DNA from 2 places in the Spartinivicinus ruber genome. Region 2 is predicted to be linked to the other one. Evidence: riboswitches for the same ligand, from Rfam matches in the RefSeq annotation. Region 2 holds a riboswitch; the other holds the start of a gene.
What was found. Region 2 has a riboswitch for thiamine pyrophosphate ahead of thiC (phosphomethylpyrimidine synthase ThiC). Riboswitches for the same ligand answer to the same signal wherever they lie in the genome.

Region 1: linked by a shared signal. The riboswitch ahead of thiB (thiamine ABC transporter substrate binding subunit) and the one ahead of thiC (phosphomethylpyrimidine synthase ThiC) in region 2 are both predicted to bind thiamine pyrophosphate.

Annotation. Positions count from the first base shown of each region.
Region 1 is NZ_CP048878.1:4,066,882-4,074,555, reverse strand. It holds gene G4Y78_RS31755 (STAS domain-containing protein) at 1,146-1,460, opposite strand; gene G4Y78_RS18445 (chemotaxis protein CheV) at 2,591-3,535, shown strand; gene G4Y78_RS18440 (CheR family methyltransferase) at 3,600-4,673, shown strand; TPP riboswitch at 4,728-4,826, shown strand; gene thiB (thiamine ABC transporter substrate binding subunit) at 4,895-5,872, shown strand; gene G4Y78_RS18430 (ABC transporter permease subunit) at 6,011-7,597, shown strand; gene G4Y78_RS18425 (thiamine ABC transporter ATP-binding protein) at 7,590-7,674, shown strand, end outside.
Region 2 is NZ_CP048878.1:2,081,820-2,089,493, forward strand. It holds gene G4Y78_RS09830 (GldG family protein) at 1-1,848, shown strand, start outside; gene G4Y78_RS09835 (substrate-binding periplasmic protein) at 2,089-2,862, opposite strand; gene G4Y78_RS09840 (hypothetical protein) at 2,952-3,206, opposite strand; TPP riboswitch at 3,261-3,383, shown strand; gene thiC (phosphomethylpyrimidine synthase ThiC) at 3,519-5,450, shown strand; gene thiS (sulfur carrier protein ThiS) at 5,453-5,659, shown strand; gene G4Y78_RS09855 (thiazole synthase) at 5,663-6,433, shown strand; gene thiH (2-iminoacetate synthase ThiH) at 6,430-7,545, shown strand; gene G4Y78_RS09865 (ABC transporter substrate-binding protein) at 7,542-7,674, opposite strand, start outside.

The DNA.
Region 1 (7,674 bases), 2.0 Mb from region 2:
AAAGATTAACCACCATAAAGGCTCGTCATAAAAGTGAAAAGCATTACGGATGAATTCAGGTATTATGATTTCAAAAATAGATAAATGAATCTCTATCCATTGTCCTGTATCAATAAAGACCACGCTTTTTAATGAGATGAGGGTTCCACCCAAAAGAAAGCAACAAGTACCGTTTAATATCAGTATTAGTTTTACAAGGTTTAGTAACAGCTTTTTCATCTTCATAAAACTCTAATAACCTTAGCTGTCAAAGTATAGTTTATAAATTTCCTCTGGCATCTGAACTTGGTATTTCACCAAAGCTTCAAAGACTAAAGATCTTCCTGAAAATTAAACAAAAGGATTTCTCTATGGCTAACTTAACTTGTGCCTATCTCTATTTCTGAGATAAAGGCAACCTAGACCTCGCCTTTGCGTTAATAGCAGATGGTTACGATGTAGAAATACTTAAACAAAAAGGAACAAACAACGAAAATAATGGGGAAATAATAAGTACTATAAATAAGTAGTTGAATAAAATAGACCAAAACCTCCACCAGTAAAAAAGATAACGAAAAACCAGTAAGCTATTGGATTATCTTTTCTTGTATATGTAGAGACTTGATTTCTGGCCCCTCTAACATATATTTTATTTCGCCAGCAATGAGGCCATATATGCCATAAAGGGCAATGCCAATTGAAATAATGGGAAAAAGCTCTGAGGAACTATCCATGGCCATGCTACAACTATAACTGAACAATAGTTATATTATAATAGCTTAATAGGAGACAATGCACTTAATACTAATATGACTTCTCTTTTTTTCTCGACCTTACATTTACATCAGAACGCAAGTAACTGAGAAAATAAGCTCTTATTCACGAGAAATATAAATAAGTTAGGCGAGATTATTAACTTTCGTTGTCTATTAAAAGCTAGTTATAAATTCATCTTAAATTGGGTGGATACTCATTAGTCAAAAAAGCCTATTGTAATTAGCATCAATATACTGGCTCTAATACCAAAAACTAAGATAATAAATTATTTTATAAATAAAGAGATTGCTTGTGCGAATATTTAAAGGGGGATGAATGTTGAAATTTTATATTGGCGATAAAATTTTCCAAAATAATAGTTGCTTTGATATTTTTCTCTAAAAAAATGTCTATGAAACGTTTTCAATACTAACAATATCTCTAAATATTAAATTTATAGTTGACTCGCATGCTTGTGACGGGTTAATGATAGATAAACTACCTCCTAGCTTATAAATCATAGAGTGTAGTGTTAATAACTCTCCAAGTCCTGTCGAGTCAACATAGCCAACATTTGACATGTCCAGGTGAATATTCTTGGGGGAAGGCTTTATGATTGTATTAATTGCATCACTCAGACTTATTTTATTAAATTGTGTTAAGTCGCCAGTCAAGAAAATTAGCGTTAAATCTTTCTTTACTTTATAACGTATTTTGCATGACATCAGACTGCACCTAATCAGTTAGGTAACTTAATAACAGTATAAAATAAGCATGCAACAATTAGAGCTTGACAATACCTTTCAAAAAAGAAAAATAGTTAATTGAAGCCATTTCTCGATCCCTGCCTGAAGACGATTACTTTAACCGACGTATTCCCACTGTCCTTATGATGAGTTCTATAAATGATTTGTAACAGAGCCGAGTGGAAAAATAATTACGGCCCGAAGGGCTGTGACTGTAAAAACACGACTTATTGTTCCTTTAGAATAACTAAACTTCTTTCTTCGCGCCTCGATTAGTGCTTATACAGTTACAACAGTGATATTCAAATAGTGTTAACAGTCCCTAGTTGTATTCACTATTTCTACGGTAACTTTCATCTACTTTACGTTTCAAATAAAAGCTGAGGCCAATGAATATTGCCCCAAATGCTAAAATCATATTAGCCAGACCGAAAACATTAGAGAAAGCTATTAAGAACTGGGGGAGGTGGCTTTGTATCGGTTCATAGTTTAAAGATATCCATTCATTGAAGTTTACGTAATGAAGAAACTGTATCGTATAGAATAGAGATGCAGTAGCAATCAGAAAGCTGCCACATATTAAACAGGTGAGTTGCAGTAAAAACATTGTTAGCTGGTATCCTTTGTACTACAAGTTACTTTTTTCAAGCCAACCAGTTAAGTATAGTAAGTGAGCACCTATTGGTCCAATGCTATAAGGCAAAGCTTCTGCTTGTTAGTTGTGTTTAGGTTTAAAAAGTATATAGAAAAACCTGAAAGAGAATTTCCTTCTTAGTAAGTAATTTTGGGGTCATATTTGCGTTGTAAGTGGAGATGTACTGATATCTTTTGTACAAACACCTATTGTCTGTTGGGTGGTTAATCGGGTGGTCGAAGAACAAAAAATTTGTAGCAAATCTTTTGTTGCTGCTGGAAGGATTCATACGGAAACTGGAAGTAACTAGGTTTTATGCGGTCTAAAGACTAAGTAAGTGCACTTTAAAACTTTGCAAATCTCCAGATTCGCCTAAGATAAGTGTATGGTCTATAAGTATTTCACTAATCAAGTTAAAGAGGGCCAGGCAAGTCCCATGCCTGACCAAAGTTGTAGTGAGACAAGGTAATTCTTCATGGCCGGTGTATTAGATAGTGTTAACCAACGAACTCAGCTAGTTGGTCAAAATAGGTTGGAGCTACTACTGTTCCGGCTGGCAGGTCCACAGTTATACGGTATTAATGTATTCAAGGTAAAAGAGGTTTTACAGTGCCCTAAAATGACCTTAATGCCAAAAAGTAGCCCTGTTGTTAGGGGGGTGGCAAATATTCGTGGTGGCACAATTCCCTTACTGGATATGAATCTGGCAACGGGTCATGACTTGCTGGATGATGTGGAAAACTGCTTTGTCATTATTACTGAATACAACAATAAGGTGCAGGGGTTTATGGTGCGGATGGTAGACCGCATCGTTAACATGAACTGGGAAGAAATTCATCCACCACCCAAAGGAACAGGTCGGGACCACTATCTAACGGCGGTTACCAAAGTCGATGACAAGCTCGTTGAAATTATTGATGTGGAAAAAATTCTTTCTGAAGTATCTCCAATGACTGAAGAAATCAGTGAAGGAGTTATTTCAGAGGATGTTACTCAGCGGGCGGTATCTCAGCATGTATTGATTGTTGATGATTCTGCAGTGGCACGCAAACAAGTGCAACGTTGCTTGGAAACCATTGGGCTTACGGTGACCGCAAAAAGCGATGGCCGAGAAGCATTGGATTTCCTGAAAAGTCTTGCTGACGAGGATAAAGATGTTCGTAATGAACTGCTGTTAATGATTTCTGATATTGAAATGCCAGAAATGGATGGTTATACACTGACGACAGAAGTTAGAAGTGATCCTCGAATGAAAGATCTTTATATTATTTTGCATACTTCATTAAGTGGTGTGTTTAACAGGGCAATGGTAGAAAAAGTTGGGGCTAATGATTTTATTGCTAAATTTAACCCAGACTTGTTGGCAAGCACTGTTATTAGCCGGCTTGAAGAAGCGGCAGCAGCAGTGCAGGAGGGATAATAAATAATAGCATACTGAGTATGGCGTTTTGCTTTTTGTTTATGGCAATAGTGGAGTTTTCAATTTGACACAGAGTGGGCTTAGTTCGAAGGTAGCGTTAAGTGACTTTGATATATTCAGCCAATTTCTTGAAAAAGCTTGCGGCATTGTATTAGGCAAAAATAAAGAATATCTGGTCAAAAGTCGATTAAGAAAAATTCTTAATGATAATAAAATTGATACGCTAGCAGAACTGGTTAAAATTATTGAGCGAAATCCTCGTGATAATTTACGGGGCAAAGTAATTGATGCTATGACAACTAACGAAACTTTGTGGTTTCGTGATAATTATCCTTTTGAAGTGTTTAAAAAAACCATCTTACCGGAGTTGTGTAAACGTTATCCTAATCAGCGTTTAAGACTTTGGTCAGCTGCATGTTCCAGTGGACAAGAACCCTACTCTATCAGTATGGCCACTGATGAGTTTGAGCGAACCAGTCTTGGCCAACTGAAGGCGGGTTTGCAAATTATTGCAACTGATCTTTCTAATAAAGTGTTAGCTGAGTGTCGTCAAGGTGAGTATGACTCTTTGGCTCTGGGAAGAGGTTTGTCAGAGGAAAGATTAAAGCGCTATTTTAATGAGCTGCAAGGTAAACGTTGGGAAGTTAAGCCTGAAGTAAAAAAACGTATCGAGTTCAAAGAGCTTAATCTACAAGAAAGTTATGCATCATTGGGCAAGTTTGATGTGGTTTTTTGTCGTAATGTACTTATTTATTTTTCGGCAGAGTTTAAACGAGATATTTTAACTCGAATCCATAAAACCTTAAAGCCTGGTGGCTATTTATTTCTAGGGGCATCTGAAGCACTCAATGGGTTATCTGACTTATATGAAATGGTACAGTGCCGGCCGGGTATTATGTATGTTTCTAAAGGAGAGGATGTCTTTGCTAGAGGTAGTGCCAGGTCTTCTTCAATTGGTTCGGCAACAACAAAATCTTCACCACCAACACGGTCCACAAGTACAACACGTTCTACGAGTTCACCGACTACAACAACACGACCTTCTACCATTCGTTCAACTCCCTCTCAAACAACAAAGAAACCTATGAGTACTACAAGTGACTCATCAAGGTTTAAGCCAAAGCCCACTAAAGAGTAAACCTGCTTTCTCTAAACGCTGATTGCGAGTAGCTATAGTAATAGGCTACAATCGGCGTAATTATTGGGGTGCTAGGCTATTTGCTTGGCTGAGAATACACCCATAAAACCTGATCCAGGTAATGCTGGCGTAGGAAGTTAAGGTTATTTATACAGTTTTATTTCCTTAAATTTTTGCTCTCCCAGTCAGGCCTATTAACTCAGTGTTTGGGATATATGTAAATGAGAGCCATACTCGTCGTTTTACTTAGTGTTTTTTCTTTTTTAGCGAGTGCTAATTCGTTAACGGTTTATACTTATCAGTCCTTTGTTTCAGAATGGGGGCCTGGCCCTAAGTTGCAGGCAAGCTTTGAAAAGCAATGCAACTGTCAGCTAAAATGGGTTGGTTTAGATGATGGGGTGAGTATCTTAAACCGATTGAAGCTTGAACGAACCAAAACCAAAGCGGATGTAGTCGTTGGGCTGGATCAAAATTTATTAGTTGAAGCAAATAAGTTAGGTGTTTTTGCTAACCACGAGCAAGATCTATCAGGTTTAAAACTACCAATGACTTGGAAAAACCCGCAGTTTATTCCCTACGATTATGGTTTTTTTGCCTTTATATATAATCAAGAACAGTTAAAACAACCACCCCAGTCATTTGCCGAATTAGTCTCTGACAAAAAATTGCGTATTATTTATCAGGACCCACGAACCAGTACGCCTGGCCAAGGGTTAATGCTATGGCTAAATGCTGTTTATGGTAGTGAAACAACTCAATTGAAATGGCAACAATTAGCGGATAAAACGGTTACGGTAACAAAGGGGTGGACAGAAGCTTATGGTCTGTTTTTAAAAGGTGAAGCAGATTTAGTATTAAGTTATACAACATCACCAGCCTATCATGAAGTGGCTGAGCAGGATACCCGATATAAAGCTGCGCAGTTTAAGGAAGGCCATTACCCTCAGGTAGAAGTGGTTGGTATTATTAAGAGGGCTCAACAAAAACTGGCTAGGCAGTTTTTACAGTTTTTATTAACACCTGCTGCCCAGCAACAAATAGCCACTCATAATTGGATGTTGCCTGTGGTCGAAACTGTTTTACCTGAAGGGTTTAATAATATTATCAAGCCTAAAATGGTAGACCCATTTACTGCTGAAGAAGTATCAAAAAATAGAAAACAGTGGATTAAGCAGTGGCGCCAGGCAGTAGTAAAATAATACCACTAATTAGAGCTATGCAGAAGTAATTGCCGAGGAGCATTAAACTGTCTTCATGCCAACCACCTATTATTTTTAGGCTCATAAGGCTTTATTGCTCAGCGACCTTGGCTAAAAACATTCATTATATGAGCGGAAATGTTATTTACAACAATTGCACGGTTTGGTTTTGCTATTATCGGGCTAATTTTTTGCTTTTCTATCGCTGCACTTGTTGCTTTAGCAACTGAAGGGTGGGGAGTATTTAATTGGCAAGAACTGCTGGATCCTTATCTTTGGTATATAACCAGCTTTTCTCTTAAACAGGCATTACTATCCGCAGTTATTAGCTTATTGTGTGCAATACCGGTAGCTAAAGTGATTGCTTGTCGCCAGTTTATAGGGAAGCAATGGTTATTAACCATTTTTAATCTATGTTTTGTATTACCTACCATTGTAGTAGTATTGGGGATGGTCTCTGTTTATGGTCGCTCTGGTTGGATTAACCAGTGGATTGACAGTGATTATTCCATTTATGGTTTGCCAGGAATTTTATTATGTCATGTTTTTGTTAATTTTCCTTTTGCTGCTCGAGTATTTGTTAATGTAATCGAGCAAAACCCTGTAAACCAGTGGCGTTTATCAGAACAACTAGGGTTTAATACATTTTATCGATTTTATTGGGTAGAGTGGCAAGCTATTAAGAGCCAGCTATTTCCTTTATTTGGCTTAATTTTTTTGCTGTGTTTTAACAGTTTTACCATTGTGCTGGCTATGGGAGGTGGTCCTCAAAGTACTACTTTAGAAGTCGCTATTTACCAAGCATTGCGTTATGACTATGAGCCAGGCTTTGCTGTGTTGCTTGCCACATTGCAGCTACTCATTACTGCACCTATTGCATTGATGTTGTTCTATTATCAGCCGACACTGAAGCAAACTAAAAAAACAGCCTATAAAAAGCCAACCCGTTTTGTAACTAGATGGCTATTAACTCCTATACTGGCTATGACTAGTTTATGGGTATTACTGCCACTTCTTGCTTTGTTATTAGAAGCAGTGAATTTAGATAGTTTGTCTGGCCTTTCTACCCAGATACTAATCAATGCTGGGCTTAAGTCATTGATAATTGCAGTTAGTGCATCGTTTTTTAGTGTATGTATGGCCTTAGGAGTCAATGCGTTATTATTTAACCTTTCCACTCAAGATAAAGCAAATACACACCTAAAAGGTATTAAAAAACATTGGGCTATCATTGTGGAGGGAGTAAGTGCCAATATTTTGTATTTTCCTGCAATTGTACTAGCAACCGGCTGGTTTATTCTGTTATGGAAACTTACTGATGTTTTTCAGTATACCTTGTGGTTAGTTATTTTTATTAATGCGTTAATGGCAATGCCTTTTGCAATTAGGATTATTAGGGTTCCTTTTTTTCAGGTAGCAAGCCACTATCAACAACTTTCTATGCATTTGGGGATCACAGGTTGGCATTGGTGGAAAATGGCATGGCCAGTATTATCTACAGCAATTGGTCAGGCTGCAGCATTAGCTTTTGTGCTTTCTTTAGGAGATATGGGAATTGTTGCACTAGTAGGCGATCCAGACTTTATTACTTTGCCATTATTGGTTTATCAGTATTTATCCAACTATCAGTATCCGCAAGCAGCTGTGTTATCAGTTATATTAGTAGCAAGCTGCTTTATTTGTTTTTACTTAATTGAAAGAATTTTTAAATATTATAATGCTTGAGCTGTTAAATATAAAAGTCAAACAAGGCGATAACTTATTTACCTATAATAACCAAGTTAAAAAAGGTGCTTTTTGTC
Region 2 (7,674 bases):
TTATTGGAAGAATATGCAGAGTTAGCCAATGGTAAGCTCACACTAGAAGTGGTTGACCCAGAACCTTTTTCAGAAGAAGAGGACAAAGCATCTGGAGCTGGGCTGCAAGCAGTACCTGTCAATTTGGGGGGAACTGAACTCTATTTTGGTTTGGTGGCTAAAGGTAAATCAAATGGTGAACAAACCATTGACTTTTTTCAGCCAGATAGAGAAAACTTTTTAGAATATGACATTAGTAAAATCATTTTTGCAGCTAGTCAAACTAAAAAGCCAAAAGTAGCCTTAGTTGCTGGTTTGCAAGTTGACGGTGGCTACAATATGGCCACTCGACAACCTACGGATCCTTGGATGGCGGTGAGTCAGCTTGATCAATTGTTTGAGGTTGAGCGACTAGAAGATGATACAGTTGAAATCAGTGATGATTTTGATTTGCTTGTTATTATTCATCCTAAAAGCTTAAGTGATGACATGCAATTTGCCATTGACCAATATGTATTGCGTGGAGGCAATACTTTAATATTTGTTGACCCATTAGCTGGTCAGGATACAGGTGGTGGTATGATGATGGCGATGGGGCCAAAAAGCTCTAACCTGGAAAAATTATTTTCAGCCTGGGGCGTTAAAATGGACTCTAAAAAAGTAGTTGCTGATAGTGGTTTTGCTTTGTCCATTAGCCAGGGTGCAGGTAAACGTCCTGTTCGTCATTTAGGTATTTTAGGCTTGAAACAGCCCGCATTTAATTCAGAAGAAGTGGTTATGGCTGAATTAGAGCAAATTAATATGGCTACAGCTGGTACAATAAAAGCGGTGGAAGGATCCTCAACGAGTTTTGTGCCTCTTATTCAATCAAGCACTGAAGCCATGTTAATGGATGCCAGTAAATTTGCGATGACTACAGATCCTAAAAAGCTTTACGATAATTTTAAGCCGACAGGTGAACGCTATACCCTGGCTGCTCGTATTCAAGGGCCAGTTAAAACTGCTTTTCCAGATGGTCGTCCTGAGAAAAAGTCTGAGGAAGAAAAGGTTGCACCAGGGACTGCAATGGATAAGGAAAATGAAGCAGCAACTGACAGCAATGAAGAGGAAATAACAGGTGAAGAAGGTTTAGTTGAGCAAACACCACCGCCAGTAGGTTCTGAACAAGTGGGTCCAGCAACAGATGAACCAGAAAGTACGGCAGCTGTTGACGATGAGAGCGAAGAGAATACAGTTAACGTAGAAGCAGCAAAAGAAGGGCTTGAAGAAGAACCAAAAAAACCATTGCTTGAACCTATTACTGAATCAAAACAGGACATTAATGTTGTCGTAGTAGCAGACACTGATATGCTTGCAGACATGTTATGGGTGAGTGTGAGGACATTTTTTGGACAACGAATTGCGCAACCTTTTGCCAATAACGGAGCATTTTTTGTCAATGCAGTTGACAATATGGTGGGTAATGCTGACTTAATCAGTATTCGTAGCCGTGGCCAATTTTCACGTCCTTTCAGTGTAGTGGATGAAATTGAAAAAGAAGCTGAAGACAAGTTCCGGGTAAAAGAGCAGGAACTACTACAACGGCTCAACGAAACGGAGTCAAAATTAGCAGAGCTGCAGCAACAAAAACAAGGAGAAGATCAATTATCTTTAAGCCAAGAACAGCAACAGGAAATTGAACAGTTCCAGAAGGATAAGTTGGCTATTCGTAAAGAATTACGCGATGTTCAACATAAACTAGGGCAAGATATAGAAGCATTAGGGGAGAATATTAAAATATTAAATATTTTCTTATTACCTTTACTCTTGACTGTATTACTCATCATTTCCCGGCTTGCTGCAAATAAACGACAGTACGTTACGGCTTGATTAAAAGGTTTAAAGTTATAAAAAAGCCCGGCATTGTCGGGCTTTTTTATAATCTCAGGAACCATTCATTATCTATAATGCAGAGAGTTATTTGTGGTAAAAACGGTTTGTCATTTATTAAGTTATGTTGAGATTTGGATATAATGGATGCTTAAAGTTTGAATATTAGAGTTTGTTAAATATTTGTAAGGTCAGGTTGAAGTTAGTTTCAGGTTTTAGTTGAGCCATTAACAAATTTTATTATAGCTCTTTCATTATTATATCATATTCACCGCTTTCTCTTAGTTTAGCTAACCCTGCATTAAAATCATTGAGTAAAGTTTTTGCTCTATTTGGATCAATTTTTTTGGAAATCACTACACAGATAGGGGTGTTTTGTAAAGGTTTTTCGTGAAAAATAACTCTGGAAGCTCTGGGCTCACCTATTTTATATTTTAGTAAGTATAATCCTACCAGTTTCTCTAAAGGAACTAAGTCTGCTCTACCGGCTAGTAACATGTTTAGCTTTTGCTCATCACTATTAGAGTAGATAATATTAATTTTGTTTAGTTTTGCAGCTTGATCAAATTCTTCGCCATAAGTATATTGCTTTGTGGCAATAGTACGTAAGTTTTTGATGTCTTGTAGTTTATTCCAGTTAAATCTGAATGAATTAAGGTGAAAGAATACCTTGGTAGAAAAGCTTACTGGGTCGCTAAAGAAAAAATCCTTGGTCCTATCTGGCGTTGGTGCCCAAGCCAGTGAGCCATCAAGTTTACCACTTGCGGCTAAAAAATAACTCCGTTTCCAAGGATAGTATTTTATTATCACAGTATATCCCATCAGATTAAATGATTTAACTGTAATTTTTGTAAAAACACCTTCACCTTCAATTTCATTTGATACATATGGAGGCCACTCACCTGATGATAACCTGATGAGTTTATTGGAAGAGGTGGTTTGGCTTTTTTCATCTCCTAATGACTTTGGTAGTGTTAATAAAATAGCAACTAAACAGAAAACAATATTTTGCATTAGTGTAGTATTATAGTTCCACAGGGTCTTCAGGGTGAAATTTCTGGTTTGTAGTTTGTTGGAATAACACACTGCTTCTTCGGTCCAACCTAGTACACTTTAAAATCAGCTTTTCCATATTGGGTTTCGATGAGGCTGTTAGCGTCTAAACAGCTTTTATAAAAGTCTCGAATTTGTTCCTGGTTGAAAAACATTTTAGGGGTAAGCTCAGGATCAGAGGCAAATGCACCTTCATGAATTTCATACACTTTATTTCTGATTGTTACGCGAATAAACATACTACAGGCATTACCCCATTCGCTTTGGCTGTAATTAATAGCATAGCTAAGATGGGCATGGCGCATAGGCTTAAATTTTATTCACTCTTGAACATTGACCAACAAATTACCTATACTTGGGCCATCTTGTCGGAGTGCCAGCAGGGGTGAGTGATTTCATCTTGTTGGCTGAGACTGCAGTTGCGGGATCCGTGGAACCTGATCTGGTTAGTACCAGCGAAGGGAAGCAAGAGTAACCTTGACGTGTCGTACTACAAAATTTTCTGTGTTTAGTGGTGCATTCGAGTTAGTCTATTTGTTACTCTCCATCGGTTTACTCACGACAAGCAATCACAAACGTTATTGGACCACTAATTGGCAAGTTGGGTGTGAGTGCTTATGTCTAGAAGAGAAAATCAACAAAAAGCTCAGGATTTTATTGAAAACCTGAGTAGTCAGCCGTTCCCCAATTCAGAAAAAATCTACATCACTGGTAGCCGTGGTGATATTCAGGTGGCAATGCGGCAAATTCATTTGGCTGATACATTAGTGGGAGGCTCTAAGACCCACCCTAAATATGAGCCAAATGAACCAGTACCTGTATACGACACCTCTGGTCCTTATACAGACCCCGCAGTGACAATAGATGTACATAAGGGGTTGCCAGCGTTACGGAAAAACTGGATAGCTGCACGCAATGATACCGATGAGTTGGATAGTGTGACTTCTCGTTATGCGCAACAACGTTTAGCGGATGATGGTTTGGATCATTTGCGCTTTGAGCATTTACCCAAGCCATTGCGGGCTAAGCTAGGTGCTAATGTAACGCAGATGCACTATGCTCGCCGGGGAATGGTTACCCCTGAGATGGAATATATTGCCATTCGGGAAAATATGGGACGTGAGCGGGTGCGTAGTGATCTGTTGAAGCAACAGCACCTTGGTCAACACTTTGGAGCAAACCTACCAGACAACATTACGCCGGAGTTTGTCCGTAAAGAAGTCGCTGAAGGACGGGCAATTATTCCTGCCAATATTAATCATCCGGAAGCAGAGCCAATGATTATTGGTCGCAATTTTCTGGTGAAAGTTAACGCTAATATTGGCAATTCTGCTGTGACTTCATCCATTGAAGAAGAAGTAGAAAAACTGGTTTGGGCTACCCGTTGGGGAGCCGATACGGTAATGGATTTATCTACTGGTCGCAATATTCATGAAACACGGGAATGGATTTTACGTAATTCTCCAGTACCTATTGGTACTGTGCCTATTTATCAGGCTTTAGAAAAAGTCAAAGGTATAGCTGAAGAACTGAGTTGGGAAGTTTTTCGCGATACCTTAATTGAGCAGGCCGAACAAGGAGTGGATTATTTCACCATTCACGCTGGGGTATTATTGCGTTATGTGCCAATGACAGCCAAACGGGTAACAGGTATTGTATCTCGAGGTGGTTCGATTATGGCCAAATGGTGTTTGTCACACCATCAAGAAAACTTTGCCTACACTCATTTCGAAGAAATTTGTGAAATTTGTAAAGCTTATGATGTATCCCTGTCATTAGGCGACGGGTTACGTCCAGGTTCGGTGGCAGATGCTAATGACGAAGCACAATTTGCGGAATTAAAAACGTTAGGCGAGCTCACCAAAATTGCCTGGCAGCATGATGTGCAAGTCATTATTGAAGGTCCTGGGCATATTCCTATGCACATGGTTAAAGAAAATATGGACCTACAATTGGAGCATTGTCATGAAGCCCCTTTTTATACATTAGGGCCATTAGTAACGGATATTGCGCCTGGCTATGATCATATTACGTCGGGCATAGGAGCAGCGTTAATTGGCTGGTATGGTTGTGCCATGCTGTGTTATGTCACCCCAAAAGAACATTTAGGGCTGCCCAACAAAGAAGATGTTAAAACGGGAATGGTGACTTATAAAATTGCAGCGCATGCAGCAGATTTAGCCAAAGGTCATCCAGGTGCACAAATTCGCGATAATGCGATGTCTAAAGCTCGCTTTGAATTTCGCTGGGAAGATCAATTTAATTTAGCGTTGGATCCTGATACCGCTCGTGCATTTCATGATGAAACTTTGCCACAGGAATCGGGTAAAGTGGCGCACTTTTGTTCCATGTGTGGTCCGAAATTCTGTTCAATGAAAATATCCCAAGATGTGCGTGATTATGCAGCAGAGCAAGAGCGCAAAGGTATAAAAATCCAATTACTTGATGAAGAAATTGAGCTGGATGCAGAGTTAGGTATGCGACAGAAGTCGGCTGAATTTAAAGCCAGTGGCGCAGAAATATATCAGCTACCTGTTGGGAATGATTGATCATGGGATTGAGTATTACCGTTAATGATCAGCTTCATCAAGTGGAGGCTCCTTGTACGGTTGTAGAATTACTAATACGGCTTAATCAACCGGCGAAAGGTGTGGCTGTAGCAATTAATAACCACATTATTTGCCGTAGCCAATGGCCGCAATATTTCCTTCAGGCAAATGATCAGGTGGTGTTATTTAAAGCCATTGCGGGTGGATAAACCATGTTAACAATCGCAGATAAAGTATTTAAATCCCGGTTATTTACCGGGACGGGAAAATTTAATGATAAATCCACCATGGTGGCTGCGTTGCAGGCTTCAGGTTCTGAATTAGTGACCATGGCTTTAAAACGAGTAGATTTAGACAACCAAGATGATAATATTTTGCAGCCATTAATTGCCAATGGGATGAATTTACTGCCGAATACATCGGGTGCTCGTACGGCGAAAGAAGCGGTATTTGCTGCGAAATTAGCACGAGAGGCGCTGGAAACTAATTGGGTGAAATTGGAAATTCACCCTGACCCACGTTATTTATTACCGGATCCAATTGAAACGTTAACAGCAGCGGAAATACTTGTGAAAGAAAGATTTGTTGTTCTGCCTTATATTCATGCAGACCCTGTGTTATGTAAACGACTGGAAGAGGTGGGTACGGCTGCAGTGATGCCATTAGGTTCACCCATTGGTTCTAATAAAGGACTAAAAACCCAGGAATTTTTGGAAATAATAATTGAGCAGTCCACTGTGCCAGTAATTGTTGATGCGGGTTTAGGTGCACCTAGTCATGCAGCTGCTGCCATGGAAATGGGAGCGGATGCCGTGTTGGTTAATACGGCAATGGCCGTTGCTGTTGATCCTGTCGCCATGAGTCGTGCTTTTGCTTTAGCAGTAGAAGCAGGGCGGATGGCATTTGAAACTGGACTCGCTACACCACAGCAACACGCCATTGCTTCCAGCCCATTAACTGCATTTTTAGAAGAGGCGGTATGAGTTTTTACGACCAGCTGCAAACGATTAACTGGGATGAAAGCCGAATCGCCATTGTCAGTAAAACCACGGCAGATGTTGAGCGGGCATTGTCCCGCCAGCGATTAGCGCTTGATGATTTTCAAGCGTTAATTTCACCCGCGGCTGAACCCTATTTGGAACAAATGGCCCAACGGAGTATTCAGCTTACCCGGCAGCGATTTGGTAATACAATGCAGATGTATATTCCACTGTATTTATCAAACTTGTGTTCCAATATATGCAGCTATTGTGGTTTTTCTATCCATAACAAAATCCGCCGTACCACATTGAATAAGGAGCAATTAGAGGCTGAGATTATTGCCATTAAAAAAATGGGGTTTGACCATGTTTTGATTGTAACGGGTGAATCGGAACATCGAGTGGGAATGGCATATTTTCGCAAAGTGCTACCACAGTTAAAACAAGCATTTTCCCATATTTCGATGGAAGTGCAGCCATTGGATCAACATGAATATGAAGAGTTAATTAATTTGGGGGTGGATGCCGTTTTAGTCTATCAAGAAACCTATAATCCTATTACTTATGCCCAGCACCATTTAAAAGGGAAAAAGCAGGATTTTCGTTACCGGATTGAAACGACTGATCGATTAGGTGCAGCAGGTGTTCATAAAATAGGTCTTGGTGCACTGATTGGTTTAGATGACTGGCGTACGGACTGTTATCATGTAGCCGTTCATTTGGATTATTTACAACGTACTTATTGGAAAACCAAATATTCTATTTCCTTTCCAAGGTTGCGTCCTTGTGCAGGAGAATTTCAACCGACCTCAATCATGACAGACCGACAGTTGGTACAATTAATTTGTGCTTATCGGCTATTTAATCCAGATGTAGAATTATCACTTTCAACCCGAGAATCAGCCTATTTTCGCAATAATATATTGCCATTAGGTATCACCAGTTTAAGTGCAGGCTCCAGCACCCAGCCAGGAGGCTATGCGGAAGATAGCAAACAGGCATTGGAACAGTTTGAAATATCTGACGAAAGAAGCCCAGCAGTAATGGCAGCAATTATTAAACAAAAGGGTTTTGAAGTGGTGTGGAAGGATTGGGATAGAAGTTTAAACTGTTAATTTGAGCCACCAATGAAAACTACATTTTCGAGCTTGTTAAGGTTGGTTTTGATATTTAGTTGCCTGAGAGTGTTTGCATTAATAATAAATTTAACATATTGAGGTGTTATTACTTGCATATTAGCAATT